2 regions of the Mycobacterium sp. IDUB_19 genome follow, and region 2 is predicted to be linked to the other one. Evidence: predicted binding sites of a transcription regulator. Region 2 holds the regulator's gene; the other holds the start of a gene.
What was found. Region 2 encodes LexA, which represses DNA repair genes until DNA is damaged. Its sites were predicted from a motif close to CGAACANNTGTTCG; they were not measured.

Region 1 (3,330 bases), on a different contig from region 2:
CTGCCGTCGGGGTCGACCGGCAGCAGCGCGAGTTCGGTTCGGCCGACATTGGATCCGTCGACACCGGCAGCGGCCTGGACCAGCCCGAGCCGGTTCTCGGTGATCAGCGTCCGGCCCTTGCGGGCCAGCACCCGCACCGCCTCGTCGTCGACCAGCTTGCGCCGAAGCTCATCGCGCTCCTCGGGATCCTCGGGTGCGGTGACCAGCCGACCCTCGCATTTGGACACCACTTTGCTGGTGACCACCACGACATCGTTGTCTCGCAGCCATGGCGCGGCGGCGGCCACCGCGGCACCGAGATCGTCGCCGGGGCGGAATTCGGGAAGCCCGGCGACGGGCAGGATCTCGATCGCCGCGGCGGTGCCATGCTCTTTCGGAGAGCGGGTCACGGCACCACGCCCGCAACGTCCAGTCCGGCCCGCACCATTTCGGCCGTCGCCTTCGGGTCGCTCATCAGCAGCGGCACCGAGCGCACCGCGACGCCTTCGATTTCCGCGTGGTCGCTCTCGTGCACCAGCCAGCAATCCAATATCCCGGTGGTTGCGCGCGCCCCGTAATACCTACCGACCGCTTCGGCAGTGGACTCGACCCCTATCACCTCGAGGCAGGCATCCGCCATGCCGCGCAATGGCTTTCCACCGATGATCGGCGAGTAGCCGACGACCGGCGCGGACGCCGCCCGCAGCGCGCCGCGAATGCCGGGGACGGCCAGAATCGCGCCGACGCTCACCACCGGATTGGACGGCGCCAGCAAGATGATGTCGGCCTCGCCGATGGCCTGCACCGCTTCAGTTGTGGCGCTGGCCGTTTCAGCGCCGACGAACGCGAAGCTGTGGGTGGTCACGTTGGCCCGGTAGCGCACCCACCATTCCTGGAAGTGGATCGCGCGCCGGCTGTCGTCGGCGGGATCGGTGATCACTACGTGTGTTTCGCAACGGTCGTCACTGGCCGGCACCAACCGCGCGCCCGGTTGCCAGCGGTCGCACAGGGCCGTGGTGATCTGCGACAGCGGGTAGCCGGCGCCCAGCATCTGGGTGCGTACGAGATGCGTGCCAAGATCGCGGTCACCCAGTTGGAACCAATCCGGCTGCATACCGTAACGCGCCAATTCCTCTTTGGCGTGCCAGGTTTCGTCGCGGTGGCCCCATCCCCGATCGGGGTCGACGCCTCCACCTAAGGTATACATGCAGGTGTCCAAATCCGGACAAACCCGGACCCCATGGATCCAGGCATCGTCGCCAATGTTGACGACGGCAGTCAGCTCGTGGGCCTCGCCTGAAGTGTCGCGTGGCCCCTCGGTGCTGAACCGACCCAGCCCGAGTAACTGTTGAACACCCAGCAGGAACCGGGCGCCGCCGACCCCGCCGACCAGAACGGTGACCTTCACATCGCACGACAGTACCGGCCCGCGATGGTCCGAAATCGACGACCACAACCAACAGTTGGGAGCGGTTGTGATGGACACGCCGAAGGGGCGAAATAACAGAAACGCCGGAATTTGATCACGAGATGGTATGGAAATGCGCCGAAACGCTTGACCCGGCAGATTAACCCGTGTCTAATCACATCAGTGTCATTTCCCGGTTGGCCGGCCGGTTCCGGTGTCGCAGACCGAGATTCGATCACTTGTTCGAATTGTCTGTTACATCAGAACAGCGGGAAACAAACCACTCTCTCAAACAAGAAGCTGAGGAGGCGTACGACGCATGTCTTACGAGCACCTGTGGGGCATCATGCCAAGCACTGAGCACGCCGCGATCAGCTCCTCGTCGGCACCGATCATCCGGCCGCACTTGACCGTGGTTCCCGATGCGCCAGTCGCATTCGAGCCCGAGCCGTTGCCGGAACCCGAACTCACTCCGGACCAGTGGCAGGACCGCGCGCTGTGCGCGCAGACCGACCCCGAGGCTTTCTTCCCGGAGAAGGGCGGATCGACCCGCGAGGCGAAGAAGATCTGCCTGGGTTGCGAAGTGCGTCATGAATGCCTGGAGTACGCCCTGGCGCATGACGAGCGCTTCGGTATCTGGGGTGGCCTCTCCGAGCGTGAGCGCCGCCGCCTCAAGCGCGGCATCATCTGAGAAGAACCCTGTCCAGTTATTCGTCTTCGATCGTCGGGTCGATGACCGTGGGTTCAACGTCGAGATAAATGGCCACCTGAGCCACCAGAATCTCGTGCAGTAATTCGCCAAGTTCGACGGTGTCTTTGGCGCGCCGTTCGATGGGCTTGCGAAACAACACAATTCGCGCGCGTGTCGAATTGCCTCGGACGTCCACCCCGGCTGGGATCAAGCGGGCCAGTGCGATCGGTCCGTCGGCGACGACCTCGGGGGGCCACTGCACGCTGTCGGGATCCTTGGCAGCGATGCGGGGAATTTCGTCGACTGCCACGTCGAGTTCGGCCACTCGCGATTGCCAGCGCCGCTCGATGGGTTCGTAGGCTTCCAGCACCGCCATGTCGAATCGCTCGGCCCGGCTGCGCCATCCGGGCACCGTCGGCGGCAGCAAAGGTCCGCGCATATCGCGCCCCCGTCGAGTTGCCCGGTGCCCAGGCGTTCGGTCCGACGGCCGCCCGTTCCGCGGGAAACTGCGCCAATCACCCACGCGCCGATGGTAACGGTTGAACATCGTGCGTCGAACGGATGCGCGTGTCCGGCGCTTCGGCGGCGTTTCCGCACGATAGCCTTTCCGACGTGAACGTTCCCCGTCGCTGCTGCCGGCCCGGGTGCCCGCATTACGCCGTGGCGACCTTGACGTTCGTCTACTCGGACTCAACGGCAGTCGTAGGACCACTCGCGACCGCGCGCGAACCGCATTCGTGGGATTTGTGCGTCGGCCACGCCGGCCGGATCACGGCGCCCCGAGGATGGGAGCTCGTGCGCCACGCCGGGCCCCTCAATTCGGAGCCCACCAATCCCGATGAAGACGACCTGGTCGCCCTTGCCGACGCCGTGCGCGAAGGCAGTCCGGGCGAGGCGGCGGTCTCGTACGGGGGCGGAACCGGCATGCCGTTGAACGGCTTTTCGGACCAGCATCTGCACCATGCCGGGGTCCAGGCCACCGCGCCCAGCAGCAGTCTGCTCGCGCCGTCCGAGAAACGCTCCGGACGCCGCCGTGGACATCTGCGGGTGTTGCCCGATCCGTCCGACTAGGGCCGCGGGGCTTGTTCCAAACCGTTTGGAACCGTAACTTCTGCGGGCCGATAGGCTGACGCCAAGAGGCAGATCAATCCATGGCGTCAAGGAGGCCCCGCATGTCTCGGCCCGCCGCGACTGTCCACCGTGTCATCAAGGCTTATGACATCCGTGGGCTGGTCGGCGAAGAGATCGACGA
Region 2 (3,330 bases):
TACGGCGACCTGCACGCACCGGAGCACCACGACGCCGACAACGCCCCGCGAGCCAGGTGGCCGCATTCGCCCGAAACGGCCGACCTGGACGAAGACGCCGAACCCGCGGCCGGGTACGACGACGAAACCGTATCCGAGGAGGAGTGGGATCAGTTAGGGGTCGACGACCAAGATCCCGACGCGGTCGACACCGATTCCATCCCCGTGGTGTCGGCGGACGATCTCGCCGAGGCCGGCTATGGCGATGAGGTTCCCGAAACCGCCTACCCGGACGCTGTCGAGGTGCCGGAGCGCGCTGATCCGGACGCTGAATACACCGATGCCGGCGTCCCGGAAGCCGCCTACCCAGACGCCGCCGAGGAAGACGTCGCGTATGCGGAGGCCGGCTATCCGGGGGTCGACGATGACCAGGCGGCCTATCCCGACATGGCCGTGCCGCACACCCCGCCGGACGCCCACCCCGACGCCTCCTATGCCGACGACGCTTTTGCCGACGACGCGTATGCCGACGACGCGGCGGAGTCCGCGTATCCCGATGTCGCCGTGCCGCACACGCCGCCGGATCTTGCCGGCGCGGGCGGCTCCGCGTCCGGCGCTGCCTCCGCCGCCGGCCTGGCCGCCGTGGTCGGCGCAGCAGCCGACGCCGCGCCGAGAGGCGGACGGCACGCAGCCGCGGATGCCGACGACGAGTCTGATTTCGAACCGACAGCCGCCCTCGCGGCACTAAGCCCGGCCGGGCGTCCGACGATCCACCTGCCGCTGGATGACCCGTATCAGATACCCGACGGTTATCCGATCAAGGCGAGCGCTCGCTTCGGCCTGTACTACACCCCGGACAGCGACCTCTACCACGACACGCTCGCCGAAGTCTTCCTGTCCAGTGAGGAAGCCGCGCTGGTCAACGGCTTCATCAAGGCCGACTAGACGCCGGACCTCGCGGCGCTAGACCTTGCGGATCACCGTGACGACCTTGCCGAGCACGGTCGCCTCATTGCCGGGGATGGGATCGAACGCCGGGTTGTGCGGCATCAGCCACACCTGACCACCCGCGCGCTTGAACGTCTTGACGGTGGCCTCACCGTCGAGCATGGCGGCGACGATGTCGCCGTTGTCGGCGACGTTTTGCTGCCGCACCACGACCCAGTCGCCGTCGCAGATCGCGGCTTCGACCATCGAGTCGCCGACCACTTTGAGCAGAAAGAGCGTGCCCTCGCCGACCAACTCGCGGGGGAGCGGGAAGACGTCCTCGACGGCTTCTTCGGCCAGGATCGGTCCACCGGCCGCGATGCGCCCGAGCACGGGGACGTAGGTGGGTTCCGGCAACGCGTCGGAGCCGGCGACCTCGGTGACCGCAGCGGCCGTCGCGATGTCGTCGGCACTGCGGACATCGACGGCCCGGGGGCGGTTGGGGTCGCGGCGCAGAAACCCTTTGCGCTCGAGGGTGCGCAATTGGTGAGCCACCGAGGACGTCGATGTCAGGCCGACGGCATCGCCGATCTCCCTGATGCTCGGCGGATATCCGCGGGTGGTCACCGATTCCCGGATGACGTTCAGGATGGTGCGTTGCCGCTGGGTAAGCGATGAATCCACGGAATGCAACCGGCCTTCGGGGCCGGCGGCTGAGGTGTTGTTGCTGTCGCTCATGGCACTGAATGTAGCCCCCTTGAAGCCGCGAATCAAACATGTGTTCGACTAGCGTGTCGCAATCCGGCGGACTTGGGCCTAAAGGCCCCAGGACTGGCCCCAAAGTCCCTAGGACTGGCGAATCACAAGTGTGTAACTTTCGAGAAGATCGGGTATTCGCGCGACATGACGGTACTAGCAACCCAGCAGTCCTGTCGGTGGCGTGGTCTAGCGTTTTGCTCGTGCGACACGCTTCGCTCAAATGTTCGGATTTCGAACACACGAGCGATACTGTCGAACACACGAGCGAGGATTAGTTGACCGGAGGAACGCACATGACGCTCATGCACACAGTCTCACCGCGGACCAGCAACGTGCGGCGCCCCAGCGATGGGTTCCTCGCGCGGCCTCGCTACGACCAGCAACGCGCGCAGCGGGCGCGCCGGTCCGTGCAGTCGCGGCCGGTCGGCGCCCCGATGCGCTACCGCGGTACCGGCGTAGCGATGTCGGCCGCGCCGCATCGCCGGCGTCCGGCCACGCTGGGGACGACGTTGGGCCTGGCCCTGATGGCCGGGATCATCACGCTCTGGCTGGGCCTGGTCGCGAATCTCGGTCAGCTCGCCAACGGGGACTCCGCCGCCGCGGCCGCTCCCGTACCGGACAGGCTGTCCGTCGTGCAGGTCGAGCCGGGCGAATCCCTCCAGGACGTCGCACACCGGGTGGCGCCCGAAGCGCCGGCCCGCCAGGTCGCCGACCGTATCCGCGAACTCAACAACCTGAACTCGCCGTCACTGGCCGCCGGCCAGACCCTGATCGCGCCGGTCGGCTGACGGCGCCGCGGCGTAGTTCCGAAAACCGCTCTACGCCAACGCTGCTCAGTTCTCGCGCTGGTATCAGCGCACGTGTCGCGGCTACATTAGCCCGGCGGGGAGCGCGCGGGTACGCTCGGAGTGTTCTGCGAGATGCCGGCACAGCGAAGGAGCGGTCATGCATTGTCCGTTCTGCCGACATCCCGATTCCCGGGTAATTGACTCGCGGGAAACCGATGAAGGCCAAGCCATTCGGCGCCGCCGGTCGTGCCCGGAGTGCGGGCGACGTTTCACCACGGTAGAAACCGCGGTGCTGGCCGTGGTCAAGCGCAGCGGAGTCACCGAGCCGTTCAGTCGCGAAAAGGTCGTCAAAGGGGTGCGCCGCGCGTGCCAGGGCCGTCAGGTGGACGAGGACGCGCTGAATCTGTTGGCCCAGCAGGTGGAAGACACCGTGCGTGCCGCCGGCTCGCCGGAGATTCCCAGTCACGAGGTGGGCCTGGCGATCCTCGGGCCGCTGCGTGACCTGGACGAGGTGGCGTACCTGCGCTTCGCGTCGGTATACCGGTCGTTTTCCTCGGCCGACGATTTCGAACGCGAGATCGCGGCGCTTCGCAAGCATCGCAAAGTAGCGACACCGAGCTGACCCGTATGCCTGGCGACTTGCATCCCGACCTCGAGGCGCTCGCGCCGCTGCTCGGCACCTGGGCCGGTCGTGGTGCGGGGGAATATCCGACAATCCAGCCCTTCGAGTATCTCGAAGAAGTTGTGTTTTCCCATGTGGGCAAGCCGTTCCTGGCCTATACGCAGAAGACCAAAGCGGTAGCCGACGGCAAACCGCTGCACGCCGAGACCGGTTACCTTCGGGTGCCGGAAGCCGGCCACGTCGAGCTGGTTCTGG

Region 1: cofD (2-phospho-L-lactate transferase) is a predicted target of LexA. The motif match lies at 1,620-1,633, and genes of this name have one in related genera.

What each region holds. Positions count from the first base shown of each region.
Region 1 covers NZ_JBVAXR010000038.1:8,547-11,876, forward strand. The annotation lists gene ACZY0B_RS22540 (coenzyme F420-0:L-glutamate ligase) at 1-389, opposite strand, end outside; gene cofD (2-phospho-L-lactate transferase) at 386-1,387, opposite strand; gene ACZY0B_RS22550 (WhiB family transcriptional regulator) at 1,734-2,078, shown strand; gene ACZY0B_RS22555 (metallopeptidase family protein) at 2,095-2,517, opposite strand; gene ACZY0B_RS22560 (DUF3499 domain-containing protein) at 2,691-3,149, shown strand; gene ACZY0B_RS22565 (phosphomannomutase/phosphoglucomutase) at 3,251-3,330, shown strand, end outside.
Region 2 covers NZ_JBVAXR010000003.1:196,209-199,538, forward strand. The annotation lists gene ACZY0B_RS04695 (LGFP repeat-containing protein) at 1-924, shown strand, start outside; gene lexA (transcriptional repressor LexA) at 943-1,644, opposite strand; gene ACZY0B_RS04705 (LysM peptidoglycan-binding domain-containing protein) at 1,959-2,453, shown strand; gene nrdR (transcriptional regulator NrdR) at 2,611-3,075, shown strand; gene ACZY0B_RS04715 (peroxynitrite isomerase) at 3,081-3,330, shown strand, end outside.